3 regions of the Streptomyces sp. NPDC059816 genome follow, and region 3 is predicted to be linked to each of the others. Evidence: riboswitches for the same ligand, from Rfam matches in the RefSeq annotation. Region 3 holds a riboswitch; each other region holds the start of a gene.
What was found. A riboswitch is a leader RNA that binds a small molecule or an ion and turns the genes downstream of it on or off. The one in region 3 is predicted to bind cyclic di-AMP.
Positions count from the first base shown of each region.

Region 1: it holds a riboswitch for cyclic di-AMP, as region 3 does, so the genes downstream of both, ACFV88_RS11385 (M23 family metallopeptidase) here and ACFV88_RS34690 (peptidoglycan DD-metalloendopeptidase family protein) in region 3, are expected to answer to the same signal.
Region 2: it holds a riboswitch for cyclic di-AMP, as region 3 does, so the genes downstream of both, ACFV88_RS06285 (transglycosylase family protein) here and ACFV88_RS34690 (peptidoglycan DD-metalloendopeptidase family protein) in region 3, are expected to answer to the same signal.

Region 1 covers NZ_JBHWIQ010000007.1:19,607-23,770, reverse strand. The annotation lists gene ACFV88_RS11390 (PP2C family protein-serine/threonine phosphatase) at 18-1,208, shown strand; cyclic di-AMP (ydaO/yuaA leader) riboswitch at 1,506-1,649, shown strand; gene ACFV88_RS11385 (M23 family metallopeptidase) at 1,661-2,764, shown strand; gene ACFV88_RS11380 (aldo/keto reductase) at 3,027-3,971, shown strand; gene ACFV88_RS11375 (ArsR/SmtB family transcription factor) at 3,978-4,164, opposite strand, start outside.
Region 2 covers NZ_JBHWIQ010000003.1:331,456-335,619, forward strand. The annotation lists gene eno (phosphopyruvate hydratase) at 1-377, opposite strand, end outside; gene ACFV88_RS06285 (transglycosylase family protein) at 791-1,543, opposite strand; cyclic di-AMP (ydaO/yuaA leader) riboswitch at 1,548-1,739, opposite strand; gene ACFV88_RS06290 (transglycosylase family protein) at 1,914-2,999, opposite strand; gene ACFV88_RS06295 (cytochrome P450) at 3,186-4,164, opposite strand, start outside.
Region 3 covers NZ_JBHWIQ010000046.1:27,932-32,095, forward strand. The annotation lists gene ACFV88_RS34675 (helix-turn-helix domain-containing protein) at 109-783, shown strand; gene ACFV88_RS34680 (DUF6126 family protein) at 780-959, shown strand; gene ACFV88_RS34685 (tyrosine-protein phosphatase) at 1,052-1,849, opposite strand; cyclic di-AMP (ydaO/yuaA leader) riboswitch at 2,316-2,470, shown strand; gene ACFV88_RS34690 (peptidoglycan DD-metalloendopeptidase family protein) at 2,475-3,500, shown strand; gene ACFV88_RS34695 (SGNH/GDSL hydrolase family protein) at 3,725-4,164, shown strand, end outside.

The DNA of each region.
Region 1 (4,164 bases), on a different contig from region 3:
GCGGCGGGAGACGGTACGTGGGCCACGGAGGCGAGCCGACCGACGGTGCCGGGTCCCCCGACCCGGTGCCCGAACCCGTACCGGAGGCGGCGCCCGACCCCGTACCGGACCCGGTGCCCGGTACGGGCCGGCACCGTCGGACCGCTCGCCGGGGCCGCTGGTTCGTGCGGGTGCTGCCCGTCCTGCTGATCGTCATCGGACTGTTCTACGACGAGCTCACCCCGCTGCACCTCACCGCTTCCCCCCTCTTCGCCGCCGCACCGCTGGCCGCCGCGCCCTTCTACGGACGCCGCGGGACCGTGGCCGTCGGGCTGATGGCCTGCGCCGCCTCGGTGGGCGAGCGGTCCGCGGACGGCGGTCTGGCGCGGGCCGACGCCATCACCGACCTGGCGACCATCGTGACGGTGTCCGTGCTCGCCGTCGTCATCAACGGCCTCGCCCGGCGCAGCAACGCCCGGCTCGCCTCCGCACGGGAGATCGCGGAGGCCGCCCAGCGGGCCGTGCTGCCGGAGCCCGCCGACCGGATCGGCGGCCTCGACGTCGCCGCCCGCTACGAGGCCGCGCAGGCCGACGCGTCCATCGGGGGCGACCTGTACGCCGTGCAGGACACCCCGCACGGGGTCCGGCTGGTGGTCGGTGACGTGCGGGGCAAGGGGATCACCGCGGTCTCCGCGGTCGCGGTGCTCATCGGCGCGTTCCGGGAGGCCGCCGAGCAGGAAGCGACCCTGGAGGCCGTGGCCCGACGGCTGGAACGCGCCCTGGCCCGGGAGGGCACCCGTCGGCGCGGGGTCGACGACTTCGAGGGGTTCACCACCGCCGTCCTCGCCGAACTCCCGCACGGGCAGGACGTCGTACGGGTCCTCAACCGGGGGCACCCGCCGCCCCTGCTGCTCGCCCCGGACGGCTCCCTGACCGTCCTGGACCCGCGCCGCCCGGCGCTGCCCCTGGGCATGGCCGACCTCGGGGTGTGGCCCGACCGCTGCGAAGAGGCGCCCTTCCCCTCCGGTACGACCCTGCTCGGCTACACCGACGGACTCTCCGAAGCGCGGGACGCGCACGGAGAGTTCTACGACCCGGTGGCGCGGTTGCGCGGCCGGACCTTCCCCGGTCCGAACGCCCTGCTCGCCGTCGTCATCAACGACGTCGTCCAGCACACGGGGGGCGGCTCGGAGGACGACCTGGCGCTGCTCGCGGTCCGCCGGCCCTGAACACCCGGCACGCCACTCCTGCCACTCCTGTCACATCGTCACCCCGCCCGGGCCGCTCACTCACACCCCGTGACGGACCCCTCTCCGGCGATAACAACTGAGCCACCGTCAGAGAAAGTTCTCTGCGTCGGGGAATATTGTCCAACTGTCAACTCGCCCGGTTCCGCCCGCCCGTGTCCCGATAAGTCCCGGCCGTCGGCCGGAACGATCAACCGGAAACGCTTGGAATCCGGCCCCCGGGTCTATTAACGTTCGATAACGCAGCGCGGTCGTCCCAGCCGTCACCAGAGTCGGCGCCGTGCGCACGCGCCGAATTCCGCAAGGGAACCGGGGAACCACCACCATGGGGTGAATCGGGCAGCCTTTCCCCAAGGACGCCCGTAGGAGACCTTCCTGCTCCGAACCCGTCAGCTAACCCGGTAGGCGAGAAGGAAGGAAAGGAGTACGCCTCAGTGGCGTCCAATCGGCCTGCCCCCGAAGCTCCCTACGTGCCGAAATCGGCCGAGGACGGGGCCTCCTCCTCCCCCTACGGCCGGGTCTTCGGACCCGATGTGACCGAGGGCGAGACCCACGAGGTCTGGAACCCGACCGCCGACACCGTCCGACCCGTTCGTGGTCGGCACCGCGTCGCCAAGCAGCGCGGCGGACTCGCCCGCAGCTCCACCGTCCTCGGCGTCGGCGTCATCGCCGCGGTCGGCGCGGGCGGCATCGCCACCGCGCAGGGCGGCAAGCCGGCCGTGAAGATATCGATGCCCGACATCGGCTCGATCATGCCCGGCGACTCCTCCGCGGACACCGCCACCCAGGCCGCCGCACCCGCCGTCGCCCCGCTCACCGGCGCCGGCGTCACCAGCGCCGACACCGCCCAGGGCACCACCGACGCCGGCGAGGCCCTGCGCGCCCGCATCATGCAGCAGGCCGAGCAGCAGCAGGACCAGGCCGACAGCGCCACCCGCGCCGCCGCCGAGAAGGCCGCCGTGGAGAAGGCCGCCAAGGACGCCGCCGCCGCCGAGGCGAAGGTCGAGGCCAAGAAGGAAGCCGAGGCGAAGGCCAAGAAGGAAGCCGAGCGGAAGAAGAAGGAGGCCGAGCGCGCGAAGGCGGCGGCCGAGGCGAAGGCCAAGGCCGAGCGGGAACGCATCGCCAAGCTCGCCAAGAGCTTCTCCCTCCCCCTCTCCTCGTACACGCTGACCTCGACCTACGGGCAGTCCGGCGCGATGTGGTCCTCCGGTTCCCACACGGGTCTTGACTTCGCCGCCCCGACCGGCACCCCCCTGAAGGCCATCGGCAGCGGCACCATCACCGAGGCCGGCTGGTCCGGTTCGTACGGCTACCGCACCGTCCTCACCCTCAACGACGGCACCGAACTCTGGTACGCCCACCAGTCGTCGATCGGTGTGAGCGTCGGTCAGAAGGTCACCACCGGCGAGGTCATCGGCCGCGTCGGCGGCACCGGCAACGTCACCGGTGCCCACCTCCACCTGGAGGTCCACCCCGGCGGCGGCAGCGCGGGCATCGACCCGGCCGCCTACCTGCGCGGCAAGGGCCTCAGCCTCTAGTCAACCGGTCGACGGGCGGGCCGCGGTGGCGCGGGCCGGGCGGCGCCGGACGAAAGTCCGGCGCTCCGGCGCACCCCGCCCGCACACCCCGTACCCCCGTCCCCCACCGAGGCCGGGCACCGCCCACGTCCGGTGCGACGCACGGCCGCGAGGCGGGTCATCCCCCACGTCCGGGTGCCGACGGTCCTGGCGTTCACCCTCCGATGTCAGGGCCGCCGGTCCCCGGGAAGGGGCCGCGGGGGTCACGGTGTTGACTGGGGCCATGAGCACTTTGCGCCCGCTGGGCCCGTCCGGTATCGATGTCTTCCCGCTCGCCCTCGGCGGCAACGTCTTCGGTTGGACCGCGGACACCTCCCAGACCTTCGCCGTCCTCGACGCCTACGCGGGCGCCGGCGGCAACTTCGTCGACACCGCCGACTCCTACTCCGTCTGGGCGGACGGCAACCAGGGCGGCGAGTCCGAGTCCCTGATCGGCCGGTGGATGGCCGCGCGCGGCAACCGCGACGAGGTCGTCGTCGCCACCAAGGTCGGCGCCCACCCCGCCTACAAGGGCCTGTCGCCCACCACCATCAAGGCCGCCGCGGAGGCGTCCCTCACCCGGCTGGGCACCGACTACATCGACGTCTACTACACGCACTTCGACGACCTCTCCGTCCCCGTCGAGGACATCGTCACCGCCCTCGACGAGTTGGTCACCGCGGGCAAGGTGCGCGCCGTCGCTGCGTCCAACCTGACCCCCGAACGGCTCCAGGAGTCCCTCGACTTCTCCGACCGCGAGGGCCTGGCCCGGTACGCCGTCCTCCAGCCCGAGTACAACCTGGTCTCCCGGGACACCTACGAGGGCGGCCTCCAGCAGGTGGCCTCCCGCAACGGGCTCGCGTCCGTGCCCTACTTCGCCCTCGCCTCCGGCTTCCTCACCGGCAAGTACCGGCCCGGAGCGAGCGTCGACAGCGCGCGGTCCGGTTCGGCGGCCGCCCATCTGACGACCGTGCGCGGTCAGCGGGTGCTCGCCGCCCTCGACACGGTCGCCCGCGACCGCGGCGCCGAGGTCGCCACCATCGCCCTCGCCTGGCTGGCCTCCCGCCCGACCATCGCCGCTCCGCTGGCGAGCGCCCGCACCCCCGAACAGCTCACCGCTCTCCTCGCGATGGCGGACCTGGAGCTGACGGACGCGGAACTCTCCCTGTTGACGGAGGCGTCCGCCTGAGCCCGCTCAGCCCGGGGCGGGGGTGACGGGACCGGCCGCGGTGTCCAGCCCGAGGTGTCGGCGCAGTGCGTCCCGGCCCTCGGCGGTGACGGCGACGGCGCGGCTCGTGTCGACCCGGGTGATCCAGCCCCGGTCGAAGGCGTGCCGGCAGAACGCGGCGCCGACCGCACCCGCCAGATGGGGACGGCGCTCG
Region 2 (4,164 bases), on a different contig from region 3:
CTGGCCTCGGAGGCGGCGTGCGCGACGGCGAGCGAGACGCCGAGGATGGCGTTGGCGCCGAGCGAGGACTTGTCCGGGGTGGCGTCCAGGTCGAACATGGCCTGGTCGATCAGGCGCTGCTCGGTGGCGTCGTAACCGACGAGCTCCGGGCCGATCTGCTCGATGACCGCGAGGACGGCCTTCTCGACGCCCTTGCCGCCGTAGCGGTTGGCGTCACCGTCACGCAGCTCCAGGGCCTCGAAGGCGCCCGTGGAGGCGCCGGACGGTACGGCGGCACGGCCGGTGCTGCCGTCATCGAGGCCCACCTCGACCTCGACCGTGGGATTGCCTCGGGAGTCCAGGATTTCCCGGGCTACGACGACGTCGATGGACGGCACGAGCATCTCCTTCTGGGATGTGACGCAGTGATGCGGGGCCGGTGGCCCCGCCGCCCCTGAGCCTAACGGCCCCCGGGACTTCGGCCACCCGGCCGCCCGGCTCGTGGACAAACGGAAACCAAATTGTTCCGTCGGCAAACAAATGTGCTCGGGGTCCTTCACCTGAGCTCCGGGGCCCGGCCCCGTTCGCGACGGAACGCGGGGCCGGTCGGACCCGGCCGGCCGGGGACGCACCGCCGCCCCGGTGCACGGGGGCGGCGCACCGGGGCGGACTGACCCGAGGGGACGGGTACCCGGCCGGGCCGGGGCGCGGCCCGGGACCGGGGGTGCGGCTCACGGCCGGGGCGGGCCGGAGCCGGGAGTGGTCCCGTGGGGCCCGTCGGGCCCGGAGGGGACTACCGGTTCAGTGGGGGTCAGGAGAGGTGGAGCTGCTGGCCCGGGTAGATGAAGTCGGCGTCGTCGACGATGTCGTCGTTCAGCTCGTACAGCTTCTGCCAGCCGCCCTTGACGCCCTCGGCCTCGGCGATGGCGCTGAGCGAGTCGCCGCTGACGACCTTGTACTCGCCGTCGCCCTTCGCGACCTTCTTGCCGGTCGGGGTCTCGACCGTCTTGGTCGGCGCGGCCGGCTTGGCGGGCTGCGCCGGGGCGGCCGGGGCGCGGTCCTCGGCACGGGAGGCGCGCTGCTCGGTCTGCTGCGGCTGCTGCTGCTTCGGCTGAGCCTGCTGCACGGGGGCGCTCTGCTGCGGCTGCTGGGTCTGCGGCTTGGGCTGCTCGGCGGCGCCGCCACCGTAGGGGGCGCTGGAGAGGCCGACGCCACAGCTCGGCCAGGCACCCTTGCCCTGGCCGGCGAGGACCTTCTCGGCTATCTCGATCTGCTGGGCCTTGGTGGCCAGGTTCGCGGTGGGCGCGTACTTGGTTCCGCCGAAGGCGGCCCAGGTGGAGGCGGAGAACTGGACGCCGCCGTAGTAACCGTTGCCGGTGTTGATGGACCAGTTGCCGCCCGACTCGCACTGGGCGACGCGGTCCCACTCGGCGGCGGTGGCGGCGGACGCACTGGTCGCCGTCAGCAGCGGGGCGGCGACGGCCGCTCCGGTGACCCCCGCGAGGGTGACGATACGAGTGGCCTTGCTGGGCTTGCGGTGCTTGCCCTTACCGGAAAGCAGCATGAAGACATCCCCTCACCGACGCCATACGAGGTGAGCTGTCGGGTTCGGGCCGAGTGAGTGCCCGGCCGCGCGTCCAGCGCGCGGCTCCACCCCTAGCCGTCCGGTCGCCTCCCGGGGAGTCTCGATCGACTCCCCGAACGACCCCGTCCGGCACTTACCTTGGGTCCCCCGCTCCTGCCCACGGCGCTTCACGCGTCGACTTTTCCCGAACTTCCGTCGGCAGGATTCGGCGTGACGGAGGTCGGTGCCCGCATTGGCGAACGGCCCTGACCGTAGGCATGGGGCGGGCGGAAACTCAAAGCTCAGCCGGGTTGATGAGACCCATGTCTCACTTCCGCCCCACACCTCAAAACGGACATTAAGGAGCGAACTACTGCTTCTTTTCGGGCGCTTCGGGCGCCAGGTCAAGGCTCTGGCCAGGGAGGATGAGGTCGGGGTCGGTTCCGACGGTGCCCTTGTTGCCGTCGTAGAGGGTCGACCAACCCCCTTCGACGCCCTGGGAGTCGGCGATCGCCGACAGGTTGTCACCGGACTGCACCGTGTACGACTTGTCCAGTTCGTCACGGGATGCACTGCTGCGCGAGGCGTGCTCCGCCGCACTGTCGCCCTCCCGGGAGGCGACGGCCTCCTCGGCCGCCGGGGCGCCGCGGTGACGGCCCGAACCGTCCTTCGCCTCCGTCCCCGTCGATGCGCCCGTGGTCGCGTCGGAGGCGCCGGGCGAGGGGGACGACGAGCCGGGCAGACCCGACTCGCTCCCGGTACCCGTACCGGGCGTCCCGTCTCCCGGGTCGCTGCTCGACGAGGACTCGCCGGGGGACGCCTCGGACGACGGGGAGGAACTCGACGAGCCCGAGGGGTCGGCGGAGTCCGAGGGTCCCGAAGAACCCGTGGCGCCGGGGGAGGTGGCGCCGTCGGAGGGAGCGGCGGAACCGGAGGCGCCCTCCGAAGCGCTCGGCGAGGTCGAGGAACCGGGTTCCGTCGTCTCCACCGGTCGGGGGGTCTGGGACGCGGGCCGGTCCGCGGTGGAACGGGACGCGTCCGACTTGCCGGCGGCCACCCCGCCCGGGGCGGTGTCGATGACCGCGCTGCCCTTGTTGCCCTTGTCGGACTTGGACGGAACGCCCGGGTCGACGGCCGCCGCCGGGCCGCCCTTGACGAGGCCCACGGCTTCGCCGCACCCCGGCCAGGCGGCGGGTCCCTGCGCGGCCAGGATGCGCTCGCCCACGGTGATCTGCTGGGACCGGCTGGCCTGGTCGGGGCTGACCGCGTAGGTGAGCCCGCCGTGCTTCTCCCACGCCTCCTGGGTGAGCTGGAGACCGCCGTAGAAGCCGTTGGCGTCGTTCGCGCTCCACGCGCCGCCGCTCTCGCACTCCGCGAGTCGGTCCCAGGTCGCTGCCTCCGCCGCGGTCGCACCGCTCGCACCGAGCAGCGGGAGGACGATCGCGGAGCTGGTCACCCCGGCCGCAACGACCAGAGGGGGGGCCTGTCGGGGGCGTCGATGACGACCGTTCCCGGAGAGCATGCGGTGGCCTTTCGTACGACAGCAGGACCGAACACGGCGGCTGGGGGCGGCCGATTCGTCGTGAAGGTAGCCGGAGTCGAACGCCTGTCACAAGTCAATGCAGCGCAGATCACGCAGGCATCACGGAACTGATCTGACGTCACCACTGCTGGTCACGGCGGCCGGGGCGAACCGCACGGGCAACGTCCGCAGGCCCCGCATGATCAGGCCGCCGCGCCACCGCAATTCCTCCGGAGCAGCGGCCAGTTGCAGGTCAGGCAGCCTGCGCAGCAGCGTGACCAGCGCGGCGCGGCCCTCCAACCGGGCCAGTGGCGCGCCGAGGCAGTAGTGGATTCCATGGCCGTATCCGAGGTGCGGATTGTCGCGCCGGGTCAGGTCCAGGGTGTCGGGCCGGTCGAAGCGGGCCGGGTCGCGGTCCGCCGCGGCGAGCACCACCAGCACCGGGTCCCCCCGCTCGATGTCCCGACCGCCCAGGCGCAGCGGTTCGGTGGCGAACCGCCAGGTGGCCATCTCCACCGGGCCGTCGAACCGCAACAGCTCCTCGACCGCCGTGTCCAGCAGCGGGGAGCCCTCCCCCTCCTCGGCCAGCGACCGCTGGAGCAGCGCCCGCTGTTCGGGGTGGGTGAGCAGGGCGAAGGTGCCGTTGCCGATGAGGTTCACGGTGGTCTCGAACCCGGCGAACAGCAGGATGAACGCCATCGCCGCCGCTTCGCCCTCGGTGAGGTGCTCGCCGTGGTCCGAGGCGCGGATCAGACCCGAGATCAGGTCGTCGTCGCCCGCTTCGCCGAGGGTCTCGCGCTTGCGGTGGATCAGCTCCACCAGATAGCCGCGCATCTTCTTCACCGAGCGGGCGACACCGCCCCGGGGGCCGCCGCCGTGGCGGATCATCATGCCCGCCCAGTCCCGGAAGTCGTCCTGGTCCTCGGCGGGCACGCCCAGCAGGTCACAGATGGCGTAGATGGGCAGCGGGAACGCGAACTCGTGGATGAGGTCCGCTTCGCCGCGCTCGGCGAAACCGTCGATGAGGCGGTCCGTCAGCTGCTGCACCCGGGGCGCGAACGCGGCCACCCGACGCGGGGTGAACGCCTTGGAGACCAGA
Region 3 (4,164 bases):
GCGGGGGAGGCGCGGCCCGGCCGGGCGTCGTGCGGTTCTTGACCTTCGACTTTTACCTCCCAGGCAAGAGATTTGCCCGGGAGGCATTTTTCTGGCTCAATCGATGACATGAACCCCTCCGAGTCGACTCCCCACGAGGAGCCGCAGCCCACCGCCGGGTCCCCCGACCCGGCCGGTGGCCCCGGTGGCGAGCTGCCCGTCGTGGCCCCCCGACTGCGGGAGCGCCGGCGGGGCGCCGGACTGACGCTGGAGGCCGCGGCCGCCTCGGCCGGGCTGTCCCCGGCCCATCTGTCCCGACTGGAGACCGGCCGTCGGCAGCCCTCGCTGCCCATGCTGCTGTCGCTCGCCCGTGTCTACGGGACCACCGTCTCCGAACTGCTCGGCGAGACCGTCGCCGACCGGGAGGCGATCGTCGAGTCCGCCACCATGGAACCCACCCGCGCCGGCGGCTGGACCTACTGGCAGGCCGGCGCCCCCGGCCGGGGCATGCAGGCCCTGCGCGTCCGAGTGCCGTACGGCACCCAGGGCGACATCGTGCGGGTGCACCCCGGCGAGGAGTGGCTGTACGTCCTGTCCGGACGGCTGCGGCTGCGACTCGGGGACAGCACCCATGTGCTCGCGCCCGGCGACAGCGCGCACTTCGACTCGCTGACCCCGCACCGGATCGGCGCCGCCGACGAGGACGGGACCGACCTCCTCTTCGTGCACACCTTGTTGCAGAGCCCGACCGCCGCGCTGTGCCTAGGCCCGACGGACGTCCACACCCCGGGAGACTTCCGATGACCGAGCCCCTTCCCCCCACCGACCCGGCGGCGCCCCCGGCGGTCGAGCCGGTCCGGCGCCCGCGCATCGAGGACAAGATGCCGCCGAGCATCTGGATCCGACTGCTCATCTACGTCGCGGTCGGCCACCTCGTCGCCGCCTTCATCTGGCTGCTGTTCGAGGTCGGAGCCAAGTGAGCTGATCCGCCCCGGGTCCGGTACCCCGGTGCTGGACGCGCCGGGCTCCCGGTGCCCGCGCCCCGCGGTGCACCGGGAGCCCGGCGTTGACGTCAGTCGAGCAGACGGGACCGGAGGCGGTCGCGCAGGTCCGGCGTGAGCCCGATGGCCCGAGCGAGGTAGGCGTCCGTGCCGCCCCAACATCGATCGATGCTGTCGAAGGCCGCCGCCAGGTACTCCGAGCGGGCGTCGAACAGCGGGCTCAGCAGCTCCATCACCTCCGGCGCGTACCCGTCGACCGCGTCCGCGCTGCGCTGCACCCGGTACCGGCGGTGCGCGGCGTTGGACTTCAGGTAGTCCTCCTCGATCGCGTCCCGTTCGACGCCGAGTGCGAGCAGGGTGACGGCGATGGACAGGCCCGCCCGGTCCTTGCCCGCCGCACAGTGCATGAGCGCCGGCACGCTGTCCTGCGCGACCGCCCGCAGCACCCGTGCGTGCTCCGCGGTCCGCTCCTCGATCAGCACGCGGTACGACGTGACCATCTGCTCGACCGCCCGCCCCCCGGCCAGGAGGTCACGGAGCTGGGCCAGGTCGCCCCGGCGCACCATCCGCCAGAACTCCGCGCCGTCGGCCGGGTCGCTCAGCGGCAGGTTGACGTTGCGCACGCCGGGCAGTTCCACGTCATGGCCGTCGAGCCCGCGGTCGGCGTCGTTGCGGAAGTCGAAGATCGTGTGCAGCCCCAGCCCGGTCAGGTACCGACGGTCCTCGTCGGTCGCGTGGGCGAGGTGGCCGCTGCGGAACAGCACCCCGTGTCGGACCCGCCTGCCGTCCGCGGTCGGCAGACCACCCAGATCACGGAAGTTGCGCACGCCGGTCAGTTCGGGCTCGGTGGACGGGATCTGCTGCGTCACGGGGGCTCCTCCCAATCCCCCGCCGGCGCCGTCCGTCGGCGGGGCGCTTCAGACGATACGACATCACTTGCTCGGACAATCACCCTGCACGAGGGCTTTTGTTGGTGATCCCGAGTCATGTCATGCATGAGGGAATCCACCAGTGAAAGGGTGATTTGCGCCTTTGGTCGGATTGAGTGGCTTTGATGTAACTGGCCATGAAATAAGGCGCCCCAGGGGCATGCGTCGTGACCGGGATCATAGTCGTCACAGTGGGTGGTGATCACCGGTTCGCCGGCTGCCCGCCCCGGCCCGGGAATTGGCATCCGGTCACCCTGCCGCCATCGACGCAGGGTGACCGGAACGGACGGCGAGGATCAAGAAACCGCAGGCCGCTGACGGGTGCTCGGTTGTCCGGGCCGTTGCCGCTCGCTTAGCGTCACGCTCACTCCGGGCGGACGCCTAGTCCTGCCGCCGCTCGGTAGCCCCATCTCACCACCCGACATCGGCAGGAGCGGGGAACCCACACGCAGTACGCCGCATCCGGGCGACCGGACCGGCTCGGGGTGAAGCCGCGCGAGCGCGGCCGGGCAGCTCCAGCCCGAACCCGACAGCTCACCTCGTAGGCGCCGGAGAGGAACGCACCATGCCCGCGACGGGAAAGCACCGCCGCCCCAAGTCCGCCCGGCTCGTCCGGACGATCGCCATCACCGGAACCGGCGGCGCGGCAGCCCTTGCCCTGCCGCTGATCGGCGCCACCCAGGCCCAGGCCGCGACCCAGTCCGCCCCCGGGCTCGCCCCCGTGACCTCGGTCGCCGTGGCGGCCCAGGCCGCCCCCGAGGCGCCCGCGCAGCAGCGCGCCGAGCTCACGACCTACTCCGTCAAGGTCGGCGACCACCTGTCGAAGATCGCTGACGACCAGGACCTGCGCGGCGGTTGGCAGCGGCTGTACCAGGACAACCGGACCGCCGTCGGATCGAACCCCGATCTGATCACCCCCGGCCTCAAGCTCACCCTCGGCGGCAAGGCCGCAGCCACGGCCACCGCGCCGAAGCCGGCAGCTCCGAAGCCCGCTGCTCCCCGGGCCGCCGAACCGAAGGCCGCCGAACCGAAGGCAGCTGAGCCGAAGGCCGCCGCTCCCGAGGCGACCGGGCCCAAGGCCGTGCAGCCCGAGCAGGCGGCCCCCGCGGCCCCCGCCGCCCCGAAGCCCGCCGCCCCGAAGGCCGTGCCCGTCGCGGCCCAGGCGCCGGCCGCCACCGCGAGCGCCGGCGGCTACACGCTGCCGGTCGCGAGTGGTGTGGGCACGCCGTACCGCGCCTCCGGCAGCATGTGGTCCAGCGGTTACCACACCGGCGTCGACTTCAGCGTCCCCTCCGGTACCCCGCTCAAGGCCGTCGGTCCCGGCACCGTCGTCTCCGCCGGTTGGGCGGGCGCCTACGGCAACCAGGTCGTCATCCAGCTCGCCGACGGCAAGTACGCCCAGTACGCCCACCTCTCGCAGCTCGGGGTCTCCGCCGGCCAGTCCGTCTCGGGCGGCCAGCAGATCGGCACCGCGGGCTCCACCGGCAACAGCACCGGACCGCACCTGCACTTCGAGATCCGCACCTCCCCGGCCTACGGCTCCGACATCGACCCGCTGTCCTACCTGCGGTCGAAGGGCGTCGCGATCTGACCCCCGCGGCCACCGGCCGCACCAGCCCACGCGGGGCCGTATCGGCGGATACGGCCCCGCGTCGCATGTCGGCAGCGGTGCCGAGCGGTGCCGAGCGGTGCGGGGGAACCGCTATTCCCGACTCGACGAAATGAGTCGCATGGCTTTTATCACGTGCCGTCAAGCCCCAATGGCGCATTATTACGGTGGCGTAGGTCACGTGGGGAGGTGAAAAATGGGCCGACGTGACAGCAGAGTCGACATTCCTCGCCCTTGACGACATCCGGTCCTACGCAGCCGTCGGCGACAGCTTCACGGAAGGTGTCGGAGACCCCGGCCCCGACGGTACGTTCGTGGGATGGGCCGACCGGCTGGCCGTCCTCCTCGGCGACCGGCTACCCGAGCCCACCTTCCGCTACGCCAACCTCGCCGTCCGCGGCAGACTCCTCGATCAGATCGTCGAGGAGCAGATCCCCCGGGCCCGGCAACTCGCGCCCGACCTGGTGACCTTCAGCGCGGGCGGCAACGACATCATCCGACCGGGCACCGACCCCGACGAGGTGGCCGAGCGGTTCGAACGGGCCGTCGCCGATCTGGCCTCGTCCGTCGGCACGGTCATGGTCACCACCGGCTTCGACACCCGCGGCGTCCCCCTCCTCAAGCACCTGCGCGGCAAGATCGCCAC